4 regions of the Streptomyces sp. NPDC101191 genome follow, and region 3 is predicted to be linked to each of the others. Evidence: riboswitches for the same ligand, from Rfam matches in the RefSeq annotation. Region 3 holds a riboswitch; each other region holds the start of a gene.
The links. A riboswitch is a leader RNA that binds a small molecule or an ion and turns the genes downstream of it on or off. The one in region 3 is predicted to bind cobalamin.

Region 1 (7,495 bases), on a different contig from region 3:
CCCCACCCCAGGTCCCCGCACCGGTCCGCACGCACGGTGCGCGCGGACCGGGATCGTCACTCAGGCCTCGTCGGCGTCCGCCGCGCCTTCGAGGTCGCCCTCCGTCTCCAGGAAGACCTGGCGCAGCGCCGCCAGCGTCTCCGGGTCCGGCTTCTCCCACATGCCACGGGACTCGGCCTCCAGGAGGCGCTCGGCGATGCCGTGCAGGGCCCAGGGGTTGGCCTGCTTCAGGAAGGCCTGGTTCTCCGGGTCGAGCACGTAGGCCTCGGTGAGCTTGTCGTACATCCAATCGGCGACGACGCCCGTGGTGGCGTCGTAGCCGAAGAGGTAGTCGACGGTCGCCGCCAGCTCGAAGGCGCCCTTGTAGCCGTGGCGGCGCATCGCCTCGATCCAGCGCGGGTTGACCACGCGGGCGCGGAAGACGCGCGAGGTCTCCTCGACGAGGGTGCGGGTGCGGACGGTCTCCGGGCGGGTGGAGTCGCCGATGTACGCCTCCGGGGCCGTGCCGCGCAGCGCGCGGACGGTGGCCACCATGCCGCCGTGGTACTGGAAGTAGTCGTCCGAGTCGGCGATGTCGTGCTCGCGGGTGTCGGTGTTCTTCGCCGCGACCGCGATCCGCTTGTACGCCGTCTCCATCTCGGCGCGCGCCGGTCGCCCTTCGAGCCCGCGGCCGTACGCGTATCCGCCCCACACCGTGTAGACCTCGGCCAGGTCGGCGTCGGTGCGCCAGTCACGCGAGTCGATCAGCTGGAGCAGACCCGCGCCGTAGGTGCCCGGGCGGGAGCCGAAGATGCGGGTGGTGGCGCGGCGCTCGTCGCCGTGCTCGGCCAGGTCGGCCTGCGCGTGGGCGCGGACGTGGTTGTCCTCGGCCGGCTCGTCCAGGCCCGCGACCAGCCGTACGGCGTCGTCGAGCAGTCCGATGACGTGCGGGAAGGCGTCCCGGAAGAATCCGGAGATGCGCAGCGTCACGTCGATGCGCGGGCGCCCGAGTTCGGCCACCGGGATCGGCTCCAGGCCGTTCACACGGCGCGAGGCCTCGTCCCACAGCGGGCGGACGCCGAGCAGCGCGAGGGCCTCGGCGACGTCGTCGCCCGCCGTGCGCATCGCGCTCGTGCCCCACAGCGAGAGACCGACCGAGGTGGGCCACTCGCCGTTGTCGTCGCGGTAGCGGGTGAGCAGCGAGTCGGCGAGCGCCTGGCCGGTCTCCCACGCGAGCCGGGACGGCACGGCCTTGGGGTCGACGGAGTAGAAGTTGCGGCCGGTCGGCAGGACGTTGACCAGGCCGCGCAGCGGCGAGCCGGACGGGCCGGCCGGCACGAAGCCGCCGTTCAGCGCGTGGACGGCGTGGTCGAGCTCGTCGGTGGTCGCGGCGAGCCGGGGCACGACCTGCTCGCAGGCGAAGCGCAGCACGTCCGCGACCTCGGGGCCGTACGGCTCGGCCAGGGCCGGGACCGCGTCCACGGCCCAGTCGGCGGCCTCCATCGCCTCGACCAGCTCGCGCGCCTTCGCCTCCGCCTCGTCGGCGGTCGTCCGGGTCGCGGCCGACTCGTCCAGGCCGAGGGCCTCGCGCAGACCGGGCAGCGCCTGGGTGCCGCCCCAGATCTGGCGGGCGCGCAGGATCGACAGGACCAGGTTGACCCGCTCGGGGCCGGTCGGGGCGCCGCCGAGGACGTGCAGACCGTCGCGGATCTGGGCGTCCTTGACCTCGCACAGCCAGCCGTCGACGTGCAGCAGGAAGTCGTCGAAACCGTCGTCGTCCGGGCGGTCGTCCATGCCCAGGTCGTGGTCCAGCTTCGCGGCCTGGATCAGCGTCCAGATCTGGGCGCGGATCGCGGGCAGCTTCGCCGGGTCCATGCTGCTGATCTGCGCGTACTCGTCGAGCAGCTGCTCCAGCCGCGCGATGTCGCCGTAGGAGTCGGCGCGGGCCATCGGCGGCACCAGGTGGTCGACGAGGGTCGCGTGCACCCGGCGCTTGGCCTGGGTGCCCTCGCCCGGGTCGTTGACGAGGAACGGGTAGACCAGCGGCAGGTCGCCGAGGGCCGCGTCCGGGCCGCACGCGGCGGACAGGCCCGCGTTCTTGCCGGGCAGCCACTCCAGGTTGCCGTGCTTGCCCAGGTGCACCATCGCGTCGGCGCCGAAGCCGCCGTCCTCGGCCCGGGCGGCGATCCAGCGGTAGGCCGCCAGGTAGTGGTGGGACGGCGGCAGGTCGGGGTCGTGGTAGATCGCGATCGGGTTCTCGCCGAAGCCGCGCGGCGGCTGGATGAGGACCAGCAGGTTCCCCCGGCGCAGCGCGCCGAGCACGATGTCGCCTTCCGGGTTGCGCGAGCGGTCGAGGAACATCTCGCCGGGCGCCGGGCCCCAGTGCTCCTCCACCTGCTCGCGCAGCTCGGCCGGCAGCTCGGCGTACCAGCGCTTGTAGTCGGCGGCCGGGATGCGGACGGGGTTGCGGGCCAGCTGCTCCTCGGTGAGCCAGTCCTGGTCGTGGCCGCCGGCCTCGATGAGGGCGTAGATCAGCTCGTCGCCGTCGCCGGAGACGAGACCCGGGATGTCCTCGACCGGGCCGAAGTCGTAGCCCTCCGCGCGCAGTCGGCGCAGCAGGGCGACGGCCGAGGCGGGGGTGTCGAGGCCCACCGCGTTGCCGATCCGGGAGTGCTTCGTCGGGTACGCGGAGAGGACGAGCGCCAGCTTCTTCTCGGCGTTCGGGATGTGCCGGAGGCGGGCGTGCCGGACGGCGATGCCGGCCACCCGGGCGGCCCGCTCGGGGTCGGCGACGTACGCCGGGAGGCCGTCCTCGTCGATCTCCTTGAAGGAGAACGGGACCGTGATCAGGCGCCCGTCGAACTCGGGGACGGCCACCTGGCTGGCGGCGTCGAGCGGCGACAGGCCCTCGTCGTTCTCCTCCCACGCGGCGCGCGAGCCGGTCAGGCACAGCGCCTGCAGGATCGGCACGTCGAGCGCGGCGAGCGCGCCGGCGTCCCAGGCCTCCTCGTCGCCGCCGGCCTGCGCCTCGGCGGGCTTGGTGCCGCCGGCAGCGAGGACGGTGGTGACGATGGCGTCGGCACCGCGCAGCTCGTCGAGGAGCTCCGGCTCGGGAGCGCGCAGGGACGCCACGTACAGCGCCTTGGCCCGGCCGCCGGCCTCCTCGACGGCGTCGCACAGGGCGCCGACGAAGGCGGTGTTGCCGCTCATGTGGTGGGCGCGGTAGTAGAGCACGGCGACCGTCGGGCCGGTCTCGTTCCTCGCGGTCCGCTCCAGCGGGCCCCAGGTGGGGGCGGGCGCCGGGGGCTCGAAGCCGTGGCCGGTCAGCAGGACCGTGTCGGACAGGAAGCGGGCCAGCTGCTCCAGGTTGGCCGGGCCGCCGTGCGCGAGGTAGGCGTGGGCCTCGGTCGCGACGCCGACCGGAACCGTGGAGGCCTCCATCAGCTGGGCGTCGGGCGCCTGTTCGCCGCTGAGCACGACCACCGGCTTCCCGGCGGCGAGGACCGTGTCCAGGCCCTCCTGCCAGGAGCGCAGGCCGCCGAGGAGGCGGACGACGACGAGTTCGGCGCCGTCGAGGAGTGCGGGGAGGTCGGCGTGGGGCAGCCGGGCCGGGTTGGCGAAGCGGTAGGCGACCGGGCCCTCGGCGGCGTTCGCCGCACGGGCGCTGAGCAGGTCGGTGTCGGAGTGCGACAGCAGCAGGAGCATGGCGAGCTCAGGCCTTCCTCGGGGTTGTCCGCGCCCCGGGTGGTCGTATGGGTTGGGGCCTCCCCTGCTCGGGCGAAGCCGAGAGCCTGGGGAAGGGAGTTCCTGACTCACCGGTCGCCCGGGTGCCCGGGACCGGCTCACAGTGGCGGGACCGCGCCGGATTCTCACCGGGCTTCCTCCCCGGGGTCCTGGGACCCCATGCCGGTCTGCATCCTAGATCGTGCGGGTCCACGGGTGGGGCGGTGCGGGCGAGTAGGCCTGATCACACCCCCGCGCGAGCCCTCGGTCGGCCGCGGGGCCGTGGGTATGCTCGCCGCCATGCCGCCCACCCCTCACCGCTCGCCCGAACGGGGCGAACCACTCATACGGGACCGTGGTGACGCATGCCCGGGGGCGCTGCGTCTGCACGCCGCCGACGACGGCTTCCTGGCCCGACTCCGCCTGCCCGGCGGCCTCTTGACGGCAGGTCAGGTGGAGATGCTGGCCTCCGCTGCCGAGGCCCTGGGCGACGGCGGCATCAGTGTCACCTCGCGCGGCAACGCCGAGCTGCGCGGCCTCCGGGACGGCTGCGGCGCCGAGCTCGCCGCTCTCCTCGACGCCGCCGGCCTGCTGCCCTCCCCCACCCACGAGCGGGTGCGCAACATCGTCGCCTCGCCGGCCGCCGGCCTCGACGGACTCGGCCACGGGGACGTGCAGTTGTGGGTGCGCGAACTGGACGCGCTGCTGTGCGACGAGCCCCGGGCCGCGTCCCTTTCGGGCCGGTTTCTCTTCGTCCTCGACGACGGGCGCGGCGACGTCGCCGGACTCGGCGGCGATGTGACCTTGGTCGCAGGGCCGTCGGGCGCGGACCTCCGGGTGGGCCCCGAGGTCCTCCGCGTCCCCGCCGCCGACGCGCCCCGCGCCGCCCTGGCCGCCGCGCTCGCCTTCCTGGACACCGCCGCGGCGGCCGGGACCGGCGCCTGGCGGGTACGGGAACTGCCCGCCGGCCACGCGCCGGACCTGACCGGAGCGCTGGAGGAGGCCGGGATCCGGGCCGAGGCCGCGCCGGACTCCCCGCTCCCGCAGGGCGCGCCGCCCGTGCCGGGAGCCCTCGGCGCGGCAGCGGTGTACGTCCTCGCCCCCCTCGGCCGGCTGACCGGCGCCCAGCTGCGGGCGCTGCCGCCCGCGGACGGGATCCGGCTGACGCCCTGGCGCGGAGCGGTCGTCCGCACCGCCCCCGCCCGGCTCCCCGAACTCGCCGCGCACGGCCTGATCACGGGCCCCGACGCGCCCGGCGCCCGGGTCACCGCGTGCACCGGGCGCCCCGGCTGCGCCAAGGCCCTCGACGACGTGCGCGCCGAGGCCCGCCGGGCGCCCGCGGGGCTCCTGCCCGTGCACTTCTCCGGCTGCGAACGCCGCTGCGGCCACCCGCACGGCACCTGGGTCGACGTCCTCGCCACCGGCGACGGCGGCTATCTGGTGGCCGGCGTCCCCACACCCCGTACCTCCCTGCCCGAAGCGGTCGCCACGGCCCGCACCACGACCACGACGAGATGAGCGAGAGCCCCAGGATGTTCGAGTACGAGAAGGACGGGGCGGAGATCTACCGCCGCTCCTTTGCCACGATCCGCGCCGAGGCGGATCTCGCGGACCTGCCCGCCGACGTCGCCACGGTGGCGGTGCGGATGATCCACGCCTGCGGCATGACCGACCTCGTCCAGGACGTCGCGTACTCCCCCGGTGTCGTGGCCTCGGCCCGCGCCGCGCTCCGCGCGGGCGCCCCCATCCTGTGCGACGCGCAGATGGTCGCCAGCGGGGTCACCCGCAAGCGGCTGCCCGCCGACAACGACGTGGTCTGCACCCTGTCCGACCCGGCGGTCCCGGGGCTCGCCGCCGAGCTCGGCACCACGCGCTCGGCCGCGGCCATGGAGCTGTGGCGGGACCGCCTGGAGGGCTCCGTCGTCGCCATCGGCAACGCGCCGACCGCCCTCTTCCACCTCCTGGAGATGATCGCGAAGGGCGCCGGCAGGCCCGCCGCCGTACTCGGCATCCCGGTCGGCTTCATCGGCGCCGCCGAGTCCAAGGACGCCCTCGCCGCGAACACCCTCGGCCTGGAGTACCTCGTCGTCCGCGGCCGGCGTGGCGGCAGCGCCATGACCGCGGCGGCCCTCAACGCCCTCGCGCACGAAGCGGAGATCCAGAAGTGACCGGCAAGCTGTACGGCGTGGGCCTCGGGCCCGGCGACCCGAACCTGATGACCGTGGCCGCCGTGAAGGCCATCGCCGAGGCCGACGTGGTCGCGTACCACTCGGCCCGCCACGGCCGGTCCATCGCGCGCTCCATCGCGGCCGAGCACCTGCGCGAGGACCACATCGAGGAGCGGCTGGTGTACCCGCTCACGGTGGAGACCACCGACCACCCCGGCGGCTACCGGGGCGCGCTCGACGACTTCTACGAGGAGGCCTCGGCCCGCCTCGCCGCCCACCTCGACGCCGGGCGCACGGTCGCCGTCCTCGCCGAGGGCGACCCGCTCTTCTACGGCTCCTACCAGCACATGCACAAGCGGCTCGCGCACCGCTACGACACCACCGTCATCCCCGGCGTCACGTCCGTGAGCGCCGCCGCCGCCCGGCTGGGCGAGCCGCTGTGCGAGGCGGAGGAGGTGCTGACGATCATCCCCGGCACCCTTCCGGAGGACGAGCTGACCGCCCGCCTCGCGGGCACCGACTCGGCCGTCGTGATGAAGCTCGGCCGCACCTTCCCGACCGTACGGCGGGCCCTGGAGCGAGCGGGCCGCCTGGAGGACGCGCGCTACGTGGAGCGCGCGTTCATGGCGGGCGAGCGCACGGACGCCCTGGCCGACGTCGACCCGGCCTCCGTCCCGTACTTCTCGGTGGCCGTCCTCCCCTCCCGCATCGACGCCGTGGCCCCCGAGTCCCGGGAGACCGGCGGCGAGGTCGTCGTCGTCGGCACCGGCCCGGCCGGAGCACCGTGGCTGACCCCCGAGTCCCGCGGCGCGCTCGTCAACGCCGACGACCTCGTCGGCTACACCACGTACCTCGACCGCGTCCCGGCCCTGCGGGCGAGCCAGCGCCGCCACGGCTCGGACAACAAGGTCGAGTCGGAGCGCGCCGAGTTCGCCCTCGACCTGGCCCGCCGCGGCCGCCGCGTCGCGGTCGTGTCGGGCGGCGACCCGGGCGTCTTCGCCATGGCGACGGCGGTCCTGGAGGTCGCCTCGGAGGAGCGGTACGCCGACATCCCCGTACGCGTCCTCCCGGGCGTGACCGCCGCCAACGCGGCCGCCGCCGCGGCGGGCGCCCCCCTCGGCCACGACTACGCCACCCTCTCCCTCTCCGACCGCCTCAAGCCCTGGGACGTCATCGCCCGCCGCGTCCGCGCCGCCGCCGAGGCCGACCTGGTCCTGGCCGTCTACAACCCGGGCTCGCGTTCCCGCACCCACCAGGTGGCCGCCGCCCGCGACCTCCTCCTGGAACTCCGCTCCCCCGACACCCCGGTGGTCGTCGCCCGCGACGTCGGCGGGCCGGAGCAGTCGGTCCGCATCCTGACCCTGAAGACCCTGGACCCGGCCGAGGTCGACATGCGCACGCTGCTGCTGATCGGCTCGTCGCAGACGCAGGTCACCGAACGCGCCGACGGCCGGACGATCGCCTGGACGCCGCGGCGTTATCCGGAGGAGTAGCCCTACGCCGTCCACGCCGGGCGGCGGCCGTCAGCCGCCGCTGCGGGTGAACGTCCCCAGCCCCTCCGTGTTCAGGTACTCGACCGTGAACGCCCTCCCGTCCGGGGTGAAGGTGACCCCGGTGCGGCCGAC
Region 2 (7,495 bases), on a different contig from region 3:
AACCCGGCCCGCTGCGCAACCACCTCATCGGCCGGCACGTCACCGTCGAGATGATCCGCCGGTTCGACCAACTCCTCACCGACTGCGACGCCGAGGAGTTCCGGCGCATGGTGGAGCTGGCCCGGCCGTACGCGCTGAAGTGGATCAGCCCCGAGATCCTCGCCGAGAAGTCCGTCCACGAGAAGCTCGTCGCGCACTGCCTGCGCGAGGGGCTGGTGGACGAGCTCGCCGCCGTCGTGCGGTGGAACCGCGACGGGCAGCCCGGCAAGGCCGTGATCCGCGACGGACGGCTGTACGCGGCACCACCGTTCCCGGCCGTCGAGTCCCCGCTGCACGCGGAGTTGTGCGACATCACCACCGCCGCCCTCGGCGTCAGCCCGCGCCGCCGAGTCGAGCGGCTCGCCTGGCGCGGCACCGTCCTGGAGCTCTCCGGATACGCCTACCTCGACCAGGTCGACACGGACGACCTGGTGACCGAGCTCGTCCTCCGGCACGCCGGCACCGGGCGCGAGATCGCCCTCCCCGCCGAGCAGGTCCCCTCTCCGCATCTGACCGTCACCCGCGGCAAGGAGACCTACGACTACGGGCGGGCCTGCTTCCGCGCCTCCGTCGACCTGGCCACCGCCGACGGCGGCACCGTCCTCCCCAAGGGCGACTGGCACCTCTCGCTGCGCTGCACCTCGCACGGCCTGAGCGCCCGCGGCAGCCTCGGCGGCGCCCTCGGCGGCAAGGTCAGCAAGCGCGCCGACGAGCACGCCGTCTCGCTGCCCGGCTCGGGCAGGAAGCCGCACACCGTACGGATCGGGCCGCGCGGCGACCAGCTGGTCCTCCAGATCAAGCCGGCCCCGTCGGCGGTCTCCGCGTACGCCCTCAGCTACGGGTGGAAGGCCGCCCGCGCGGTCAAGGCCCGGATCAACTGGCAGTAGCCGCGCGCCCCCGGCGGGCCGCGGCCGGCTCACGTCCGCCATCATGCGGTGCATGAAGCTGCGTTGCGCGATCCTCGACGACTACCAGGGCGTCGCCCTCTCCTCCGCCGACTGGGGCCCGCTCGACGGGCGGGTCGAGGTGCGCGTCCTGCGGGAGCACCTCGTCGACCGGGACCAGCTCGTCGCCGCCGTCGAGGACTGCGAGATCCTCGTCGTGATGCGGGAGCGCACCCCCGTCGACGCCGCGCTCCTCGCCCGCCTGCCCCGGCTGCGGCTGCTGATCACCTCCGGGATGCGCAACGCGTCCGTCGACGTGGCCGCCGCCCGCGCCCGGGGCGTCACCGTCTGTGGCACGGACAGCAGTTCCGTACCGCCCAGCGAACTCACCTGGGCGCTGATCCTGGGGCTCGTCCGGCAGGTGCACACGGAGAGCCGGGCGATGCGCGACGGCGGACCCTGGCAGTCGACCGTCGGCGCGGACCTGGAGGGCCGCACCCTCGGCCTCGTCGGCCTCGGCAGGATCGGAGGTCGCACGGCGCGGATCGGGCAGGCCTTCGGCATGGACGTGATCGCCTGGAGCCCGAACCTCACCGACGAGCGCGCGGCCGGGCACGGCGTACGGCGCGCGGCCTCGCTCCACGAACTGCTCGGAGCCGCCGACGTCGTCTCCCTGCACCTGGTGCTCTCCGACCGCACCCGCGGCCTGATCGGGGAGCCGGAACTGCGGGCCATGCGCCGGAGCGCGTATCTCGTCAACACCTCACGGGCCGGTCTCGTCGACGGCCCGGCACTGCTCGGCGCCCTGCGCGAGGGCCGGATCGCGGGGGCTGGCCTGGACGTGTACGAGACTGAGCCGCTGCCCGCCGACGACCCGCTGCGCACCCTGCCGAACGTCCTCGCGCTGCCGCACCTCGGCTACGTCACCGAGGGCAACTACGCCCGCTACTTCGGCCAGGCGGTCGAGGACATCGAGGCCTTCCTGGACGGCACGCCGGTGCGGGAGCTGGCCTGATCCGAAAGAAACCGGCCTGGAACGCGACCGGCCCCGCCCGCCTCATCGGGCGGACGGGGCCGGTCGCGTCGGCGCGGCACCGGGTTCAGGCGGCCGGTGCGGCCGCCCCGACGGCTTGCGCCGTCTCCGTCCTCGGTGCGAGGAGCCGTTCCGCGAGCAGCCCGAAGGCGAGTCCGAAGACCACCCACAGGGCCGCCTGGATGCCCAGCGTCGCGAGCCGGAAGTCCCACAGCACGGCGGCGGGGAAGGTACCCGCCACCGAGTCCTCGTTCCCGGGCAGGAACGCGCAGGCGATCCCGACCGCGGCGACGAAACCGAGGCCCGCGACGACGGTCGCGTTCCAGTTGCCGAGGCGCGGCGCGAGCCGGCGGCCCGCGACGACCGCGGCGATGCCGAGCAGCACGCTCAGCAGGATCATCAGGAAGAACAGCGTGGTGCGCTTCCCGATGGTGTCCGGATTGCCGACGGCCGGAGGGGTCGCCGGGTACTTCAGGAACGGCACCAGATACACCGTGGTGAAGGCCGCCGCCGCGACGAGCGCCGCGGTGGCCTTCGCGGTGAACCGGCCGACCCGGCCCAGGACGAAGCAGAACGCCAGGGAGGCGATGCCGCCGAGGGCGACGCCGTAGACGAGGACGCCGGTGGCGAGACCCGCGGTGGACTGCAGGTCCCGGCTGACGATCTCCTCCTCGGAGTCGGCCTGGGTGGCCGCTCCGTTGGCGCCGTGGTCGTGCGCCGGCGCGGCGTGCTCCGCCTTGGCGGCGGCCTCCTCGACGGCGATCGAGGCGTTGACGGACGGCTCACCGGCGACGTAGGCGACGGCGAAGGCGAACAGTCCGGCGATCAGACCCGCGAGCAGGCCGCGGAGCAGGAGTCTTCCGACGAGCGAGCCCGTGGGGGCGGTGGGGACGTGAGCGGGGGACGACATGACTGCGGTGGCCCCTCAGTGGCAGGGGAAACCGAGCAGGTGACGTCCGTCGTGCACCCACTCGTGCACGTCGCTGCCGGCGAACAGAGAGGTGGCACCCTGCTCCGCGCCGACGAAGTAGAGCGCGACGAGCATCAGGACACCGACGAACAGCGCCCAGGGCAGCACGGCGCGGACCGGCAGCGTGAGCGGGACCGTGACGGCGGGGGTGGACGGAACGGCGGGCGACGCAATGGCCTCGGCCATGGTGGAACCTCCTCGGGAACTCGCGTCCCATACGGTGGTGCGCGACGACGGTCGTCGGGTCTGACTCACCGCCCACGGGCTGGGGGCGGCTCACAGTGGCGCGACCGTGCCGGACTTGCACCGGGCTTCCGTCTCGCCGTCGTCGTTCATATGGAAATGTCGACTGACGGTACCGCGCCGATCACTACACGCCAAGACCGCCTGAAACGCTGAGGGATGAATCACCCATGACCACGCCCACGTCCGCGCCCGGGACCGGCAGCGGGACCGTGCGCCTCGCCCTGATCGCGCCCGCCATGAACCGGGGCCTGCGCGAGGCGCGGTTCGACGACGCCGGTCCGCTGGAGCCGCCGCGGGACGGGAGCGTCGCCCCGCTGTGCCCCGGGCCCCGGGTCCGGCTGCTCCGTTCGCCGTCGCCCCGCTGCGCGCACACGGCCGCCCTCCTCGGCCACGCGGACGTGGCCGCCGAACCGGCGCTCGCGGGCTGCGCGATGGGCCGGTGGCGCGGCCGGAGCCTGGACGAACTCAGCGCCGGCGAACCGGAGTCGGTGGCCGCGTGGCTGTCCGATCCGGCCGCCGCCCCGCACGGCGGCGAGTCCCTGCGGGAACTGCGCGCCCGGGTCGCGGACTGGATGGACGCCCTGGAGCCGGGCACCGTCATCGCCTTCGCGGAGGCGGACGTGATCCGCGCGGGCGTCGCGCACGCGCTGGGCGCACCGGAGGCGGTCTTCTGGCGCCTCGACGTGCGCCCGCTGGAACGGGTCGAGCTGTCGGGCCGCTCGGGGCGCTGGAACGTGCGCCTGGGAGCGCCGGCCGGCTGATGCCGCCCGTCAACCGAGTCCCGACCGGGCGAGGTCCAGGAACTCCTCGTCCGTGAGGCCGAGGCGCCGGGCCTCGGCGGCCAGCTCCCGCAGGCGCTCGACGAGCTGGGCGCGGCCGGGACCCTGCGCGCCCGCCACGATCACGGCGCCCCGGCCGCGGCGCAGCTCGATCAGGCCCTCCTCGCGCAGGCGTTGGTAGCCGCGCAGCACGGTGTGGACGTTGACGCCGAGGGAGTCCGCGAGCTCCCTGGCGGCGGGCAGGCGTTCGCCGGGGGCGGCGGTGCCGTCGGCGAGGGCGCCGCGGACGCAGGCGGCGATCTGGTCGCCGAGCGGGGCGGCGGAGGCGGGGTCGACCCGGAAGAGCACGGTCAGATCCTCTCAGTCCCGGCGATGTCCCGCTCAGGCACGGGTGACCAGCGTGTTGAGCAGGCCCGCGGCGGTCGCCGCGTCGCCGACGGTCACGACGAACTCCCAGCCGCCCGCCCGGCGTACGACGAGGGCCTCGCCGGAGCGCAGGACGAGACCGGAGCGGTGCGACCGGGTGCGGTAGCCCCAGCCGCCGAACTCGGCGAACGCGTCGACGTCGCGCACGCTCGCCGAGACCACCTCGTCGAGCGGGATCCGGATGCGCGGGCGGGACACCAGGGACGGGGTGACGGTCAGGCCGCGCCGGTCGACGGTGACCCGGACCTGCGAGAGCGCCAGCCCGGGCACCCCGACGACCAGGCCCACCAGGCCGATCAGGGCGTACGGCCAGGGGCCGAGGAACAGGGCCAGGAGCAGCCCCGCGGCGCCCGCGAGGAGGAAGCCGGCGGAGAGCGCGCCCGTCGCCCGCGAGCCGGTGACGCACGACCAGCCGGCCAGCTCGTGCGCGCCGAGGTCGAGACGGGGCTCACGGACCGGATCGGGCGTCCCGGGCGGGGGCTTCGGTACGAGGCGGGTGAGCGCGAGACCGGCGAGCGCGGCGAGTCCGGCGACGCCGGCGGCCAGGGAGAGCAGGGCGAGCGGGAAGCGGGCGTCGGGAGCGTCCGTCGCGGCGGCGTTGGCCCGGAGGAGCAGGTCGAGCAGGGCGACGGCGAAGCCAGCGGTGGCCCAGGCACCCCAGAGCGCGGAGCGCCGGACCAGCAGGGTCCAGCCGGCCCCGAGGGTGAGGAGCAGGGCGGTGCTGAGGGCGGCGTAGGTGCCGAGGCCGGTGAAGCCGTCCGGCCGGCCGCCGCCGGCGGTGAAGTGCGTGGCGAGCGGATCCGGGAGGCGGTCGTACCAGAGGGCGAGCAGCAGCAGATGGGTCGCGAGTGCGAGGACGAAGGGCGCGGCGGCGAGCGCGCGGAGACGGTTCATGAACCCCCCTTGGTTCTAGTTGTTTGCACTCTACTAGAACAACTACCGCGTGGGCGATCCCTTCCCGACCGCCGGGACCACCCCACCCTCACCCGGCGCACGGGTCGCCGGGACGCCTCAGACAGGAGTCACGCTTCGAGCGCCGCGCGCAGGGCATTCGCGAACGTCTCCGGGGCGCCGTGCCGGCCGAACTCCCCGCCCAGGAAGCCGCCGCGCCCGCTCGGGAAGACGGCGGGCGGGCTGCCGAGCCCCTCGGCGACGCCCGCCGTGCGGTCCACGCCGGGCACGCCTGCCGGGCGCCCGCCCTCCGCGTCCGCTACTCGCCGCACTCGTGGCCGGCCGGGTCCACGACGACCCGGTCGAGCAGGCCGCGCAGCAGGACCTGCTCCGCCTCGGTGAGGTCGCCGAAGAGCTCGCGTTCGGCCGCGCTCACCGCCGCGTCGACGCGCTCCAGGGCGTCGCGGCCCGCCGGGGTGATCTCCACGATGTGGCGCCGCCGGTCGGCCGGGTCGCGGCGCCGTTCGCACAGCCCGTCCGACTCCAACTCGTTCAGGATCGCGACGAGTTGGCTGGGGTCGACCTCCATGACGGCGGCGAGCTCGCGCTGACTGGTGGCCCCGGGGGCGAGGTGCATGAGGGTCATGGCGTTGCGCGGGTGGAGCCCGGCGACGGCCACGGCGGCCCGGATGCGCGCGCCGGTGAGCTCCCCGCGGAAGGAGAGGAGGAAGCCGAGGCGGTCGTTCGGGTCAGCTGCTGCCATGCCGTCCACCGTAACAGCGGCTCCATTGTGGAGCGCGATGAATCATTGTTAGTCTTCAACGGTTTCCGCCCCCGGATCATTGGAGCAGTTCCATGTTCATCGCCTACGCCGTCGTCGCCGCGCTGCTGGCGCTCGCGCTCGCCGCCTCCGCATTTCTGACCTTCACCCGGAACCCGCAGGTCACCGGCAACATGACCAAGCTGGGCGTACCCGAGTCCTGGCTTCCGTGGCTGGGGACCGCGAAGGCGGCGGGCGCGCTGGGGCTGCTCGCCGGGCTCGTCGTGCCGGCGCTCGGCGCGGCCGCTGCCGTGGGTCTGGTGCTCTACTTCCTCGGCGCGCTCATCAGCCACGTCCGCGCGAAGGACCACGCGGTGGCGCCGGTCGTCGTCCTCACCCTCCTGTCGGGCGCGGCGCTGATCCTGCGCCTGGCCTCCGCCTGACCTCCGCCTGAGCCCCGCCGAACCCGACGAGACGAAACGTCTTGCGGCGCGGGGGTCCGCGGCGTACGGTAGGGGACGCAACGAGACGAGACGTCTCGTTGCATGGATCGCGCTCCACGGATCCCGTCCCTGTCGCCGCACCCCGGGAGGTCGCCCTTGTTCCGTGTCCATCTCCTCGACGTCACCAAGCGCTACGACGACCGTCACGTCCAGGACCGGCTCGTCCTCGACCGGGTCTCGCTCACCGTCCAGGCCGGCGAGCGCGTCGGGGTCGTCGGTGACAACGGCTCCGGCAAGTCCACCCTGCTGCGCCTCCTCGCCGGCATCGAGGAGCCCGACCACGGCACCGTCACCGTCGAGTCCCCCGGCGGCGTCGGGCACCTCGCCCAGACCCTGGACCTGCCCGGCACCGCCACCGTCGGCGACGCGATCGACCGGGCGCTGGCCGAGGTCAGGACACTGGAGCGGCGCATCCACGAGGCCGAGGCCGCACTCGCCGCGACCGGCGACCTCGACGGGTACGCCGCGCTGCTCGCGGCCTACGAGGCACGCGGCGGCGAGGGCGCCGACCGGCGCGTGGAGACCGTGCTCCGGCAGCTCGGCGAGCGCGCGCCGCTCGACCGGGGCCGGCCGCTCGGCACCCTCTCCGGCGGCAGGCGCTCCCGGCTCGCGCTCGCCGCGACCCTCGCCGCCGACCCCGAGCTGCTGTTGCTCGACGAGCCCACCAACGACCTCGACGACGAGGCCGTCGGCTGGCTCGAGGAGCGGCTGCGCGCCCACCGGGGTACGGTCGTCGCCGTCACCCACGACCGGGCCTTCCTCGACCGGATCACCACCGCCGTCCTGGAGGTGGACCACGAGACCCGGACGGTACGGCGCCACGGCAACGGTTACGCCGGCTACCTGACCGACCGGGCGGCCGAACGCGCCCGCCGGGAGCGGGAGTACGGGGAATGGCGGGCCGAGCGGGCCCGGTACGCGGGGATCGCCGACAGCACCATCGACCGCTTCTCCCGCATCCCGC
Region 3 (7,495 bases):
GACATGGCGCGCTGCGACACCTTCCGCTGACCCGCGGGCGCGCCGCCGGCGGGGGCCGCCGGTGCGGGGCACCTGCCGCGCGCACCCGGAGCAGACCCCCGGCACACCCCCAGCACACCCCAGGCACGCCAGACACATCGCGGGACCACCCGCGGGAGAGAGGAAAGTGATCGGGATGGGCGAGTCCCCCGACATCTGTCCGACGCTGACGTACGACGACGCGAAGGCCGCGATCCGGCTGCTCACCGAGGGCTTCGGCTTCACCGCCGACGCCGTGTACGAGGGGGAGGACGGGCGCGTGATGCACGCGGAGCTGTCCTACGGGAACGGGAAGGTGATGCTCGGCAGCAAGGGGACGGGCAGCCGGTTCGACCAGCTGATGAGGGGCGCGGGGCCGGCCGGGGTCTACGTCCGCGTCACCGACGTCGACGAGCACCACGCCCGCGCGGTCGCCCAGGGCGCGGAGATCGTGATGCCGCCGACCGATCAGGACTACGGCTCGCGGGACTACATGGCCCGCGACGCCGAGGGCAACGTCTGGAGTTTCGGGACGTACGCCCCCGGCGCCCCGGGGTAGCTCCGGCCGCTCACGGCCCCGGGCGGCTCAGGCGCCGCCCGTGTGGACCTGGAAGGCGGCCCGGCGGACCGCCTTCGCGAGGGACGGGTCGGGGTGGGCGGCGGCGAGGGCGACCAGGACCTGGACGGTGCGCGGATGGCCGACGGCCCGGACCTCGTCGAGGAGGGCGGGCACGGTGCCCTGCACGGCGGAGTCCAGGTGCCGCACCAGCAGGGCACTCTCGCCGTGGTCGGCGACGGCCGCCGCGGTGTCCACCCAGAGCCAGGTGGCCTCCTCGCGGGTCAGCACCTCGGGGGCGTCGTCCGGGTCGGTGCCCTCGTACTCGGCGAGCCACAGCAGCGCGTACGGGCGGAGGGACGGCTCGGCGACGGCGGCGCGGACCTCGGGCTCGGCCGGGGCGCCGACGACCCGCAGGGCCTCGAAGGCGAGGCCGCGCAGCAGGGCGTCCTCGCCGCGGGCGACGGCCAGCAGTTCGGCGACCGCGCTGGAGAGCGTGCGGGCGGCGAGCCAGGCGCGGTACTCGTCGCGGGCCGGGCCCGGGGTCAGCCGGGCGCAGCCGCGGAGCATGTCCTCGGCGGACTGCTCGATGTTGCCGGCCGGGCTCTGGGCGGCGACGCAGATCTGTTCCAGCTTGACCCAGACCGCCCAGTTGCCGAGCGGGGTCAGGGTGGCCTGCCGGCCGCCCTCCGGGGTCGCGCCGAGGGTCAGGGCGCCGACGGCGGCGAGGCCTTCCAGGGCCCAGTCGAGCAGCGGAGGCAGGCCCTCGGCGGCCGGGGCCGGCTCGACGGCGGCGTCGGGGACCGGGACCTCGCAGCGCTCCTCGCGCAGCTCGTCGACGCGCTGCCGGAGCAGGTCGAGCAGGCTCGGCACCGCCACGGGCCCGGCGGAGAGCTGGAGCAGCGAGAGGACCTGGGGGACGGCCTCGACGACCTCGGCGACGGCGCCCGGCGCCACGTCCTCGGGCGCCGGGTGGACCAGGGACCAGGCGTCGAACAGTGCGACCCAGCCGCGCAGCACGGCGGAGTCGTCCCGGTCCCAGGCCTGCAGCCGCCAGCCGGGGCGGGCGGTGTCGCCGTGCAGCTCGACGAGTCCGGCGAGCCGGGCCCGGTCCCAGCCGGCCCTGACCTGCCCGGGCGTCAGATCCAGTGCGGCGGCTGCCCGTTCCCCGTCCGGGGGTGCGGTCTCGGCCTGCCGGTCGACGGCCGCCCAGCGGGCGATCCGGACCGCGTCTGCGAGCACGGCCCGCGCCTGGAGGGCCAGTTCCGCGCGGGGCGGCGTCCCCTCCGGCGGCCGGGGCGCCGGGCGGGTACGCCGGGTCGTCACGGCCTTTCGCGCGGTGGCGAGGGCCCGCGGACGGACGAGTCGGAGTCTGGAGTTGCGCGCCAATGGTTCATCGGGCTTTCGAGACGTCACGGGGGCAGTCTTCCCGCTGACGGCCCGAAAGCCCAATCGGAATCCGCAACGCCGCCGCACGGCCGGGGCTTCGCCCCCGGCGGGGGGCCCAGGACGGGCGGAACGGAGCCCTCCCGGCCTCCGGGGCGCCTCTCGGGGCCGTGCGCTACAGGAGCGGGGTGAGGAAGCGGCGGACGGCCTCCTCGTAGCGGAGGGGGTCCGCGTTCCACATGGCGGCGTGGGGGGCGTCGCGGACCGAGGTGAGGGTGACGAGGTCCGGGCGGAGCTCGGCGAGGTGCTGCGAGGGGCCCCAGGGGGCGATGGTGTCGTCGGGACCGTGGAAGAGCAGGGTGGGCACGCGCAGCGCGCCGGGGGCGGCGGCCTCCTGGAGGCGGTCGCCGTGGAATCCGGTCCGGCCCTGGGCGGCGCGGACCGCGAGCGGGAGCAGCGGGCCGGGCACGCGGTGGGCGGCGGCCAGGTTGCGCAGGGTGGCCTCCCAGTCGAGGACCGGGGAGTCGAGGACGAGACCGCGGATGCGGTCGCGGACGCCGGAGCTCGCGGCGGCGTGCAGGGCCATGGCGGCGCCGGAGCCCCAGCCGTGCAGGACGACCTGGGCGGCGCCGCGCCGGACGGCGTAGCGGATGGCGGCGTCGACGTCGCGCCACTCGGAGTCGCCGAGGTGGCCGAGCCCGTCGGGGGCGGCGGGCGCCCCGGCGTCGCCCCGGTAGGCGGGGAGGAGGACGGGGATCTGCCGGCGCTGGAGGAAGGGGAGCAGGTTCAGTGGCTGCTCGCGGGTGGTGCCGAGGCCGTGCAGGGCGATCACCCAGGTGGAGCGGGCCCCGGGGACGAGCCAGGCGGGCAGGGCCCCGAGCTCGCCGGGGATCTCCACGTCCTCGTAGGAGAGGCCGAGGGCGGTCCCGGGGGTTCCGACGTGCAGCTGGGGGGTGAAGCGGACCCGGACGCCGGGGCCGAGGGTGCCGAGCTCGACGCGTTCGAGGCGGCGTACGACGGTGTCGGCGGTGTGCGGGACGCGGTCGAGGACCGGTCCGACGACCGCGTGCAGACCGTCGGCCTCGATGCCGTACGTGCCGGGGCGCAGCGAGGCCAGGCTGCGGGTCAGGGTGATCCGGCCCGGTCCCGTGCTGTGCACGGTGAGCTTGGGATCGCCGGGGAAGGGGCGCCCCGAGGGCACCCCGAGGGCGACGTCGCTGGCGTACCGGCCGGCCGCAACCGCGGCCGCGCCGAGACCGATCACCGTGGTGACGGCCACTGCCGTCGCTGTAGCCGGGCGCACGCTCCCAGTGTCGGCAGCCCGCCCGCGACGCGCCACCGGGCGGGGGATCCTTCGAGTGACGTGGGTCTCGTTTCCGGGTCCTCCGTGCGGCTGAAGTGGTCCACGGGGCGATACGGGGCGAGAGGGGAGGAAGCTACGCGCGTTGCGTGAGGCCCGGAACGGCACGGTTTACCCGGGGTCGCAGGCGACCACATCGTGGACAGCGCGTCCGCCCGACCCGTAAGCGGAATCTCCGGAACCTGGTTCGGGACACCACGTCGCCCGACCCAGTTCACCTTCCGTTCACCCAGGTTGCCTACGTTCAACGTGCCACTGACGTCAAACGATTGCCTGGGTAAATGGAACACATCACGCTGCTGCTCGCCATTGTGGTCGTGACAGCTCTCGTGTTCGATTTCACGAACGGTTTCCACGACACCGCCAACGCGATGGCGACGACCATCTCGACCGGTGCTCTCAAGCCCAAGACGGCGGTGGCCATGTCCGCCGTGCTGAACCTCGTCGGTGCGTTCCTCTCCGTGGAGGTCGCCAAGACGATCTCCGGCGGCATCATCAACGAAGAGGGCATTCGCACCGAAGTGATCTTCGCGGCGCTCGTCGGCGCCATCCTGTGGAATCTCCTGACCTGGCTGCTCGGCCTCCCGTCGAGCTCCTCCCACGCGCTCTTCGGCGGCCTCATCGGCGCCGCCGTGATGTCGGCCGGCTGGTCGGCCGTCAACGGATCGACCATCGTCACCAAGGTCCTCATCCCCGCGGTCGCCGCCCCGATCGTCGCCGGTCTCGCCGCGGCCGCCGCCACCAAGCTGACGTACCGCATCGGCGCCAAGCCCGGTGTGAAGGCCACGGCCAAGGGCTTCCGGGCCGGCCAGATCGCCTCCGCCGGTCTCGTCTCCCTCGCCCACGGCACCAACGACGCCCAGAAGACGATGGGCATCATCACCCTGGCCCTGGTCACCGGCGGCGTCCTCGCCCCCGGCTCCAACCCCCCGATGTGGGTCATCGTGTCCGCCGGCATGGCGATCGCGCTCGGCACCTACCTCGGCGGCTGGCGCATCATCCGCACCATGGGCAAGGGCCTCACCGACCTCCAGCCGCAGCAGGGCTTCGCCGCCCAGACCAGCGCCGCGACGGTCATCCTGGCCTCGTCCCACCTGGGCTTCTCCCTCTCCACCACCCAGTCCTGCTCGGGTGCCGTGATGGGCGCGGGCCTCGGCCGCAAGGGCGGTGTCGTCCGCTGGTCGACCGCCACCCGGATGTTCGTCGCCTGGGGTCTGACCCTGCCCGCCGCGGGCCTGGTCGGCGCCGCCGCCGAGTTCCTCACCAAGCAGGGCACCTGGGGCATCGCCGCCGTCGCGGTCCTCCTGGTCGCGGGCTCCGGCGTCATCTGGTCGCTGTCCCGCCGCAAGCCGGTCGACCACCACAACGTGACCGCGGACGACCTGGACACCGAGCCCGCGGGTGTCGTCACCACCGCCATCGCGGCCGTCACCCCGCCGCCGGCCGGCTCCGTCGCCGCCGTCGCGGACGAGGACCTGAAGACCACCATCCCCGCCCCGGGCCCGACGGACCCCGCCGCTCCCCCGGCCCCCGCCGCCGCGGTCTAAGGAACTGGAACCAAGCATGAAGATCGACTGGGCAGCTCTCGGCTCCGTCTTCGGAGTCAGCCTCGTGGCCACCGTCGCGCTCGTGGGCCTCTTCACCCTCGGCGTCGTCGGCCTCGGCAAGCAGGAGGAGGCCGCGGCGAACGGCGGCTCCGCCACCCTGGCCCGCACCGGCGCCTACCTCTGCTTCGCCCTGTGCGCGGCGGCCGTGGCGTACGGCATCTACCTGATCGTCATCTGACGCTCGGCGCACCGTCCGGCCGGGCGGTCCCCACCTTCGGGTGCGGGGCCGCCCGGCCGCCGTGTTTGTGGTGCTTCGCACAGTGACGCGACGCAGGTCAAGGGTGAGTTGACGGTTGTTCGCGGGGCGTGGTGGACTGCCGAGGCCATTACGGCGGCAAGCAGAGGAAGTCCGGTGCGAATCCGGCACGGTCCCGCCACTGTGACCGGTCCCGAGGGGCCGGGAGTCAGGAACTCTCGCCGCCGGTCACGTCGAGCCAGGGCGCGGACCCTGAGTGAGGACACAGTGCCATGCCCGGCCGCGGCCCCCGACCTTCCCGTGCCCGCATGCCCGCCCCCGCCACGCGCGTCTTCGCGTACGGAGCGGCGGCCGGCCTCGTCGTCGACCTGCTCGTGGGCGATCCGCGCCGTGGCCATCCCGTCGCCGCGTTCGGCCGGGCGGCCGGCGCCGTCGAACGCGTGCTGTGGCGCGACGACCGCGGCCGGGGCGCCCTGCACACCGCCGTCTGCGCGGGCGGCACCGTGGCGCTCGGCGTCCTCGCCGCCCGTACCGCGCGGGGCAGCCGCGCCGCCTCCGTCGCCCTGACCGCCGCCTCCGTGTGGGCCGTCGTCGGCGGTACGACCCTGGGGCGGGAGGCCCGCGCGATCGGCGGGGCGCTCCGGGCCGGTGACCTGGAGGTGGCCCGGGAGCGGATGCCGCACCTGGTCGGCCGCGACCCGCAGGCGCTCGACGGGCCCGCGATGGCCCGCGCGGTCGTCGAGTCCGTCGCCGAGAACACCTCCGACGCCGTCGTGGGCGCCCTCTTCTGGGGCGCGGTCGCGGGCGTGCCCGGCCTGCTCGGCTTCCGGGCGGTGAACACCCTGGACGCCATGGTCGGCCACCGGTCCGCCCGGTACCGGCGCTTCGGCTGGGCCTCGGCCCGGCTCGACGACCTCGCCGGCTGGCCGGGGGCCCGGCTCACCGCCGTCCTCACCACCGTCGCCGGCGGCGACCCGCGCGGGGCGGTGAGGGCCTGGCGCGAGGACGCCGGGAGGCATCCGAGCCCGAACGCGGGGCCGGTGGAGGCCTCGTTCGCCGGTGCCCTGGGCGTACGGCTCGGCGGGACCCTGTCGTACGGCGGGCGGGTCGAGCACCGGCCCGTGCTCAACGGGACCGGGCGGGCCGTCGAGGTGGCCGACATCGACCGGGCCGTCGCGCTGTCCCGCCGGGTGACCTGGCTGACCCTGGCCGCCTGTGCGGGCGGCCGCATGATCGCGAGTGCGCTGAGGAAGCGGAGGAACGTATGAGGGGTGGGGGGCTGCTCGTCGCCGGAACCACGTCCGACGCGGGCAAGAGCGTCGTCACGGCCGGCATCTGCCGGTGGCTGGTCCGGCGGGGCGTGAAGGTCGCGCCGTTCAAGGGGCAGAACATGTCCCTCAACTCCTTCGTCACGCGGGACGGCGCGGAGATCGGGCGCGCGCAGGCCATGCAGGCGCAGGCGGCGCGGGTCGAGCCCAGCGCGCTGATGAACCCGGTGCTGCTGAAGCCCGGCAGCGACCGCTCCAGCCAGGTCGTGCTCATGGGCAAGCCGGTCGGCGAGCTCAGCGCGCGCGGGTTCTTCGGGAAGTCCGCAGGGTCGTCCTCCGGGAAGGGCCTGGCCGGAGGACGGCGGGAGGAGCTGTTCGAGCCGGTCCTCGCATGCCTGGAGGAACTGCGGGGCACGTACGACGCCGTGATCTGCGAAGGGGCGGGCAGTCCGGCCGAGATCAACCTGCGGCGCACGGACATCGTGAACATGGGCATCGCGCGGGCCGCGCGGCTGCCCGTCGTGGTGGTCGGCGACATCGACCGGGGCGGGGTGTTCGCCCAGTTCTTCGGGACGACGGCGCTGCTCTCACCCGAGGACCAGGAGCTCGTCGCGGGCTATCTCGTGAACAAGTTCCGCGGTGACGTGACCCTGCTCGAACCCGGGCTCGACATGCTGCACGGCCTCACCGGGCGCCGGACCTTCGGCGTCCTGCCGTACGCGCACGGTCTCGGCATCGACGAGGAGGACGGCCTGCGGGTCTCGCTGCGGGGCGCCGTGCGCGAGTCGGTCGTGGCGCCGCCGCTGGGCGAGGACGTGCTGCGGGTCGCGGTCTGCGCCGTGCCGCTGATGTCCAACTTCACCGACGTGGACGCGCTCGCCGCCGAACCGGGCGTCGTCGTCCGCTTCGTGGACCGGCCCGAGGAACTCGTCGACGCGGACCTGGTCGTCGTGCCGGGGACCCGGGGCACCGTCAAGGCGCTCGCCTGGCTGCGCGAGCGGGGTCTCGCCGACGCGCTCGCCCGGCGGGCCGCCGAAGGGCGCCCGGTGCTCGGCATCTGCGGCGGCTTCCAGGCCCTCGGCGAGCGCATCGACGACGAGGTCG
Region 4 (7,495 bases), on a different contig from region 3:
TTGGGGGCGCGCGGCCCTTCGGGGCACGCGGCCCTTCAGGACGGCCCTTCGGAGCTCGGGCCGGAGCGGGTCCCGCGAGGTGCGGGAGCTCAGGCCCGCAGCCGGTCCCGCGAGGTGCGGGAGCTCGGGCCCGGAGCGGGTCCCGCGAGGTGCGGGGGCTCAGAGCCCGGAGCCGGTGCCGCGGGTGCGGGGGCTCAGGCCCAGAGCTGGTCCTGCAGGGTCGCGATCGCCTCTTCCGTGGTGGCCGCCGTGTAGACGCCCGTCGACAGGTACTTCCAGCCGCCGTCCGCGACGAGGAAGACGATGTCGGCGCTCTCGCCGGCCTTGACCGCCTTCTTGCCGACGCCGATGGCCGCGTGCAGGGACGCGCCCGTGGAGACGCCGGCGAAGATGCCCTCCTGCTGGAGGAGTTCGCGGGTGCGGGTGACCGCGTCGGCGGAGCCGACGGAGAAGCGGGTGGTGAGGACGGAGGCGTCGTACAGCTCGGGGACGAAGCCCTCGTCCAGGTTGCGCAGGCCGTAGACCAGGTCGTCGTAGCGGGGCTCCGCGGCGACGATCTGGACGTCGGGCTTGTGCTCGCGCAGATAGCGCCCGACGCCCATGAGGGTGCCGGTGGTGCCGAGGCCCGCCACGAAGTGCGTGACGGAGGGCAGGTCGGCGAGGATCTCGGGCCCGGTGGTGGCGTAGTGGGCGCCGGCGTTGTCCGGGTTGCCGTACTGGTAGAGCATCACCCAGTCGGGGTTCTGCTCGGAGAGCTCCTTGGCGACGCGTACGGCCGTGTTCGAGCCGCCGGCGGCCGGCGAGGAGATGATCTCCGCGCCCCACATGGCGAGCAGCTGGCGGCGCTCGTCGCTGGTGTTCTCGGGCATGACGCACACGATGCGGTAGCCCTTGAGGCGGGCCGCCATGGCGAGCGAGATGCCGGTGTTGCCGCTGGTCGGCTCCAGGATGGTGCAGCCGGGGGTGAGCCGGCCGCCCTTCTCGGCCTGCTCGATCATGTGGAGCGCGGGGCGGTCCTTGACCGAGCCGGTGGGGTTGCGGTCCTCCAGCTTGGCCCAGATGCGGACGTCGTCCGACGGGGAGAGCCGGGGCAGTCGGACCAGCGGCGTGTTGCCGACCGCCGCGAGCGGGGAGTCGTAACGCATGGGGACCGGTCCGCTCAGACCATGCCGCCGGCGACGGCCGGCAGGATGGTGACGTTGTCGCCGTCGGCGAGCTTGGTCTCGATGCCGTCGAGGAAGCGCACGTCCTCGTCGTTCAGGTAGACGTTGACGAAGCGGCGCAGCTTGCCGCCGTCGACGATGCGGGCCTCGATCCCGGTGTGGCGGGACTCCAGGTCGGCGAAGAGCTCGGCGAGGGTCTCGCCCTTGCCCTCGACGGCCTTGGCGCCGTCGGTGTAGGTGCGGAGGATGGTCGGGATGCGGACCTCGATGGCCATGACGTGGGCTCCTGTCGGAAGGGACGGAATGGGCGCGCGGCTCTCTGGCCCCCGCGCGAGGGGGGTCGTGCTGGGAATGCGCTCGGGCCGGTGGTTCAGAGCGCAGCGCGCGGCGGACACATCGCGCTGGCGAGGCGGCACAGGTCGACGTGCAGGCGCGCCGTGAGCAGGGGTGTGCCCGGCGTCTCTTCGCTCACGTCGTGGGAAACCATGCGGTCATCGTATCGATTCCCGGTCCGGGTTCCGGAATGTGATCTCACATGACGGACAGATCGCGTTCGACTGCCGGACGGGGTGCCGGAGGGGTGAGGTAGACGACGAGCGGACTGCCGGTCCGCGGATGCGGGATGACCTCGGCTTCGACCCCGTAGACCTCGTGCAGCAGGGCCGGGGTCAGCACCTCGGCCGGTGTGCCCTCGGCGAGGATCCGGCCGCCCTTGAGGACGTAGAGGCGGTCGCAGTAGGCGCCGGCGAGGGTGAGGTCGTGCAGCGCGAGGAGGTTGCCGGTGCCCAAGTGGCGCACGAGGGAGAGGATTTCCAGCTGGTAGCGGATGTCCAGGTGGTTGGTGGGCTCGTCGAGGACGAGCAGCTCGGGTTCCTGGACGAGGGCGCGGGCGACCAGGGCGCGCTGCCGTTCGCCGCCGGAGAGCCCGGGGTACGGGCGCTCGGCGAGGTCCGCGATGCCGACCCGGGTCAGCGCCGCGTCGGCCCGGGCGAGGTCCGCCGCGCTGTCGCCCTCCCAGAAGCGCTTGTGCGGGGAGCGGCCGAGGGCGACCAGCTCGCGGACGGTCAGCTCGAACTCGGCGGAGCTCTCCTGTGGCACGGTCGCCACCCGGCGGGCCCGCTCCCGCGGCCCCATCGCGCGCAGGTCGGCGCCGTCGAGGAGGGCGTGGCCGCCGGTGGGCGCGAGGGTGCCGTAGACGCAGCGCAGCAGGGTGGTCTTGCCGCTGCCGTTGGGGCCGACGAGGCCGACGGTCTCGCCGGGGCGGACGACCAGGTCGGCGGCGTGCAGCCGGTCCTCGTACGACATCCCCCGCACGCGCAGTCCGGTCATGCGGGCACTCCTTCCGCGCGGCGGCGCATCAGCCAGAGGAAGAACGGGCCGCCGGTGAGGGCGGTGAGGACGCCGACGGGGATGTCCTGGGGCGCGGCGAGGGTACGGGCGGCGAGGTCGGCGAGGACCAGGGCGACGGCCCCGCCGAGGGCGGCGACCGGCAGGAGCCGGCGGTGCGGTGCGCCGACGGCCAGCCGGGCGGCGTGCGGGACCATCAGGCCGACGAAGCCGACGGCGCCGCTGGCCGCGACCATGACGGCGGTGACCAGGGAGGCGAGGACGAAGACGGCGGCGCGGAAGCGGGCGGTGTCCAGGCCGAGGACGGTGGCGCCCTCCTCGCCGACGAGCAGCAGGTCGAGCGGCCGGGCGAGGGTGAGCAGGAGGCCGATGCCGACGGCGAGGACGGCGGCGGGCAGCACGAGGCTGTCCCAGCGGGCGCTGCCGAGGCCGCCGAGGGACCAGAACAGCGCCTCCTGGAACTGTTCGGGCCGGCCCGCGACGACCAGGAGCAGGGTGGTGAGCGCGGACAGGATGTAGGAGACGGCCACGCCCGCGAGCACGAGCCGGGCGCCGGTGAGGGTGCCGCCGCGCCGGGCGAGGGCGTAGACGAGGACGAGCGAGAGCAGGGCGCCGGCGAAGGCCCCGGCGGGCAGGGCGACGCTCGTGGTGAGGCCGCCGGCCACGCCGAGGACGAGGACGCCCACGGCGCCCGCGGAGGCTCCGGAGGAGATCCCGAGCAGGAAGGGGTCGGCGAGCCGGTTGCGGACGAGGGCCTGGAGGACGGCACCGACGACGGCGAGTCCGGCGCCCACGATCGCGCCGAGCAGCACCCGGGGCAGGCGTACGTCGAGCACGATCGTGCGGTACGGGGAGGGCCCGGCCCGCCCGGTCAGGGCGTCGAGCACCTGGCCGGGCGGGACGCGGACGGAGCCGAGCGCGAGCGAGGCGACGACGGCCGCGGCGAGCGCCACGAGCAGCCCGGCGACGACGGCCGGGTACCGCTGCGCGGGGCTCATCGGGCGGGGTGCAGCTGGGCGGCGAGCTTGTCGACGGCGGCGGGGGCCCGCACGCCGAGGACCGTGTCGGAGAGCGGCATGACGGCGAAGCGGCGGTTCCTGATCGCGGGGACCTCACGCAGGGCGGGGTCGTCGAGCAGGCGCTTCTTCTTCTGCTCGACGGTGGTGGTCCCGTAGTCGTAGATGACGACGACCTCGGGCCGGCGGGCCACGACCTGTTCCCAGGTGGCGTCGCCGAAGGTCTTGTCGAGGTCGGCGAAGACGTTGCGGCCGCCGGCACGGGTGATGATCTCGTTGCCGATGCCCTTGCCGCCGGCGGTGAACGCGGTCTTGTCGCCGCTGTCGTAGACGAAGACGGAGACGGGGGCGACTCCCCCGAGGCGCTTCTCGGCGCCGGCGACGGTGTCCTTCGCCGTGCGGACCCAGGCCTCGGCCCGGTCGGCGGCGCCGAAGGTGCGTCCGACCTCGTCGACCTCGCGGTAGAGGTCGGCGAAGGAGCTCCTGCCGGTCGGGCAGGACTCGGTGTTGAGGCGGGTGGCGATCCCGGAGCGCTCCAGGTCGGGGCGGGCGCGGCCGGCGGTGGCGTCGAAGGCGGAGGCGTACCCCCCGTAGACGAAGTCCGGGTCCGCGGCGAGCAGCGCCTCCTTGGAGGGGTACTCCTTCGCGAGCACGGGGACGGAGTCGTAGGCCTTCCGGTAGGCCGGGAGGACCGCGTCGTCGAGGTAGGCGGTGCCGGCCAGGGACTTCTCCAGGCCGAGGGCGAGCATGACCTCGGTGACGTGCTGGTTCATGGTCACCGCGCGGTGCGGCGGCGCCTGGTAGGTGGTCGTCACACCGCAGTTGGTGACGGTGTACGGGAAGCCGGGCGCGGGCCGGGCCGAGGGCGTGCCGGCGGGGGCCGAGCAGGCGGCGAGAAGGGATATCAGCGCGGCGGCGGGCAGCAGCGGCGTACGGCGCCAGGACATGACGGAACGGGCCTCCTGACGGGGATCTCCGCGTCCCCGGTCGGTGGTGGGAAGGCGGCAGGTCAGTTCCTGGCTTCCACCCCGGGAGGGTGGTCACAGTGGCGGGACCGTGCCGGATTCGCACCGGCTTCCTGGTTCCTGCCGCCCGTTGGTCGCGCTCAGTCTCGCATGATCATCGGGCGGTCACCCGTACGCCTCGACGACCTTGACCTCTTCCTCCGTCACGACGCCGTCGACGATCGTGTAGGAGCGGAACTGGAAGGGGCCCGCGCCGTCGGTGTCGGCCGTGGAGACGAGGACGTAGTGGGCGTTCGGCTCGTTGGCGTAGGAGATGTCCGTGCGCGACGGGTAGGCCTCGGTCGCGGTGTGCGAGTGGTAGACGATCACGGGCTCCTCGTCCCGGTCGTCCATGTCGCGGTAGAGCTTCAGCAGGTCCCCGGAGTCGAACTCGTAGAAGGTGGGCGAGCGCGCGGCGTTCAGCATGGGGATGAAGCGCTCGGGGCGGCCGCTGCCGACCGGACCCGCGACCACGCCGCAGGCCTCGTCGGGGTGGTCCGCACGGGAGTGTTCCACGATCTGGTCGAACAGGGCTCGGGTGATGGTCAGCATGCCGACAGGATAAGCAGACGGGCCGCCCCGTACCGAGGAGTGGTACGAGACGGCCCGAATGCCGAGACGATGCAGGTCAGGACCGCTTGGCGAAGGCGACGCCCTCGGGGTTGCGGGCCTTGAGCACCAGGTAGGAGACGGCCAGGAGCAGACCCCAGACCGGCGCGCCGTACAGCGCGACCCGGTTGTCCTGGTCCATGCCCATGGTGACGATGACCATGCCGATGAAGGCGAGCGAGAAGACGCTGAACCAGATGCCGCCCGGCGCCTTGAACGAGGACTGCGGCAGCTCGCCCCGGTCGGCCTTGAGCCGGTAGCGGATCTGGCAGATCAGGATGACGATCCAGGCCCACATGCCGGAGATGGTGGCGAAGGAGACGACGTAGTTGAACGCCTCGCCGGGCCACTGGTAGTTGATCCAGACGCCGACCATCATCAGCGCGGCCGAGACGGTGGTGCCGACCAGCGGGGTGCCGGACTTCGTGAGCTTCGTGAAGACCTTCGGGCCCTGGCCGTTGAGCGCGAGGTCGCGCAGCATGCGGCCGGTCGAGTACATGCCCGAGTTGCAGGAGGACAGGGCCGCCGTCAGGACGACGAAGTTGACGATCGCGGCGCCGATGCCGAGGCCCATCTTCTCGAAGGCCGCGACGAACGGGCTGACGCCCGGCTTGAACGCGGTCCACGGGACGACGGAGAGGATCATGATCAGCGCGCCGACGTAGAAGACGGCGATGCGCCACGGCACGGTGTTGATGGCCTTCGGCAGGACCGTCTTCGGGTCCTTCGACTCGCCCGCGGTGACGCCGACCAGCTCGACGGCGAGGAAGGCGAACATGACCATCTGAAGGGTCATCAGGGTCGAGAAGATGCCGTCCTTGCCGGCGAAGAAGCCGCCGTCGTTCCACAGGTGGGTGACCGAGGCGGTGTCGCCGGCGTCGGAGAAGCCGAGGGTGAGGATGCCGGCACAGATGAGGATCATGCCGACGATCGCGGTGACCTTGACCATCGAGAACCAGAACTCCAGCTCACCGAAGAGCTTCACGGAGATCAGGTTGGCGCCGTAGAGGATCACGGTGAAGACGAGGGCGGACAGCCACTGCGGGATGTCCCACCAGTACGTCATATAGGTGGCGGCGGCGGTGACTTCGGTGATGCCGGTGACGACCCAGAAGAGCCAGTAGGTCCAGCCGGTCACGAAGCCCGCGAAGGGGCCGATGAACTCTCGCGCGTACTCCGAGAAGGAGCCCGACACGGGGCGGTACATGAGGAGTTCACCGAGCGCCCGCATGATGAAGAAGATGACGAGGCCCGCGATGGCGTACGCGAGGATCAGGCTCGGTCCCGCGATCGAGATGCCCTTGCCCGCGCCGAGGAAGAGGCCGGTGCCGATGGCGCCGCCGATCGCGATCATCTGGATCTGACGTGCACCGAGTGCCCGGTGGTAGCCCTCGCCCGCCGCGGTGTCCGCGGCCCCGTTGCCGTCGTGCTGCTGGTCGACCTGCGCAGAGGTCATGGTGGTGCGCCTTTCTCCATGCTGATCCGCGCACCGGCCGGCTCGGCCGTCTGTGCTGCGGACCAGGTCCTGATCCCCCCGGATGTGGAATGGAGTGCCACCGGCGGTCAGCCGGTCGAAGCGCCCCCGGGAACAGGGGTGGCGTCCCCGGGTGGTCGTGAAGATTTATCACGCGCTTAACCGTGATCGAGGACCCCATACGTGAGCTGCGCCACACGAAAAGAGGGTGGAAAGGGACTCAACGGAGCAAAGCGGGGCTCTTTGATAACGCATTCGTTATCCGGATTTGAGCGTCCGCTGAGCGAACACCCTCCGTGGGCGGGTGTCCAGCCGTGCCGGTGTCCGCCCGCGCGACCGGGGTCGCGCCTTCCGGACCAGGCCGGGCCGGGCACCGTGGGCCCGGCCCGATCCCGGAGGACACGCGCTACGGCATCAGCGTCTCGACGAGCGACTCCTGGAGCCCGCCGAGCCACAGGTACGCCATCACCATCGGCTTGCGCGGATCGGAGTCGGGCAGCCGGTACAACTGCTCGCTCTCGTCGTCCTCGGTGACGTCCAGGCGGGTGCCGATGGTCAGCCGCAGGTCGTTGAGCGCGCCGAGCCACGCACGGGACTCGTCGGGGGTGAGCTTGAGGACCCCGCCGCCCTCGCCGGCCGCCGCGGAGGCGAGCGCGTCGAGACTGCGGACCACCATGAGCGCGTCCTGGCGCTTGCGCGCCCGCAGGTCGTTCTCGGTGAAGCGGCGGAAGTCGGCCGCCGCCTGGCGCAGCTCGTCGGTGTCGTCCCCGTACGCGTCGGGGAAGAGCCGGCGCAGCGCGGGGTCGGCGGGCGGCTCGCTCGGGCCCTCGGCGAAGAGAGCGGCCAGCGGGTCCTCGCCCTCGACGGGCTCGTCCCCGGGGC

Region 1: it holds a riboswitch for cobalamin, as region 3 does, so the genes downstream of both, cobN (cobaltochelatase subunit CobN) here and ACIRQF_RS25830 (cobalamin biosynthesis protein) in region 3, are expected to answer to the same signal.
Region 2: it holds a riboswitch for cobalamin, as region 3 does, so the genes downstream of both, ACIRQF_RS14630 (CbtB-domain containing protein) here and ACIRQF_RS25830 (cobalamin biosynthesis protein) in region 3, are expected to answer to the same signal.
Region 4: it holds a riboswitch for cobalamin, as region 3 does, so the genes downstream of both, ACIRQF_RS34385 (ABC transporter substrate-binding protein) here and ACIRQF_RS25830 (cobalamin biosynthesis protein) in region 3, are expected to answer to the same signal.

The regions. Positions count from the first base shown of each region.
Region 1 is NZ_JBIWOU010000003.1:323,903-331,397, forward strand. Features, by position in the region: gene cobN (cobaltochelatase subunit CobN) at 61-3,684, opposite strand; cobalamin riboswitch at 3,760-3,899, opposite strand; gene ACIRQF_RS14680 (cobalamin biosynthesis protein CobG) at 3,991-5,220, shown strand; gene ACIRQF_RS14685 (precorrin-8X methylmutase) at 5,235-5,870, shown strand; gene ACIRQF_RS14690 (precorrin-2 C(20)-methyltransferase) at 5,867-7,363, shown strand; gene ACIRQF_RS14695 (serine hydrolase) at 7,394-7,495, opposite strand, start outside.
Region 2 is NZ_JBIWOU010000003.1:315,197-322,691, forward strand. Features, by position in the region: gene ACIRQF_RS14615 (glycosyltransferase family 2 protein) at 1-926, shown strand, start outside; gene ACIRQF_RS14620 (D-2-hydroxyacid dehydrogenase family protein) at 979-1,938, shown strand; gene ACIRQF_RS14625 (CbtA family protein) at 2,024-2,866, opposite strand; gene ACIRQF_RS14630 (CbtB-domain containing protein) at 2,882-3,112, opposite strand; cobalamin riboswitch at 3,148-3,288, opposite strand; gene ACIRQF_RS14635 (histidine phosphatase family protein) at 3,340-3,933, shown strand; gene ACIRQF_RS14640 (GntR family transcriptional regulator) at 3,943-4,299, opposite strand; gene ACIRQF_RS14645 (hypothetical protein) at 4,333-5,271, opposite strand; gene ACIRQF_RS14650 (hypothetical protein) at 5,400-5,549, opposite strand; gene ACIRQF_RS14655 (MarR family winged helix-turn-helix transcriptional regulator) at 5,588-6,031, opposite strand; gene ACIRQF_RS14660 (DoxX family protein) at 6,124-6,471, shown strand; gene ACIRQF_RS14665 (ABC-F family ATP-binding cassette domain-containing protein) at 6,574-7,495, shown strand, end outside.
Region 3 is NZ_JBIWOU010000006.1:613,559-621,053, reverse strand. Features, by position in the region: gene ACIRQF_RS25860 (neutral zinc metallopeptidase) at 1-30, shown strand, start outside; gene ACIRQF_RS25855 (VOC family protein) at 176-577, shown strand; gene ACIRQF_RS25850 (hypothetical protein) at 605-1,990, opposite strand; gene ACIRQF_RS25845 (alpha/beta hydrolase) at 2,136-3,263, opposite strand; gene ACIRQF_RS25840 (anion permease) at 3,602-4,867, shown strand; gene ACIRQF_RS25835 (hypothetical protein) at 4,884-5,105, shown strand; cobalamin riboswitch at 5,221-5,364, shown strand; gene ACIRQF_RS25830 (cobalamin biosynthesis protein) at 5,432-6,391, shown strand; gene ACIRQF_RS25825 (cobyric acid synthase) at 6,388-7,495, shown strand, end outside.
Region 4 is NZ_JBIWOU010000012.1:102,358-109,852, forward strand. Features, by position in the region: gene ACIRQF_RS34360 (PLP-dependent cysteine synthase family protein) at 195-1,145, opposite strand; gene ACIRQF_RS34365 (MoaD/ThiS family protein) at 1,160-1,438, opposite strand; gene ACIRQF_RS34370 (putative leader peptide) at 1,534-1,650, opposite strand; gene ACIRQF_RS34375 (ABC transporter ATP-binding protein) at 1,695-2,492, opposite strand; gene ACIRQF_RS34380 (FecCD family ABC transporter permease) at 2,489-3,508, opposite strand; gene ACIRQF_RS34385 (ABC transporter substrate-binding protein) at 3,505-4,473, opposite strand; cobalamin riboswitch at 4,516-4,646, opposite strand; gene ACIRQF_RS34390 (Mov34/MPN/PAD-1 family protein) at 4,657-5,082, opposite strand; gene ACIRQF_RS34395 (amino acid permease) at 5,159-6,595, opposite strand; gene ACIRQF_RS34400 (DUF2017 domain-containing protein) at 7,020-7,495, opposite strand, start outside.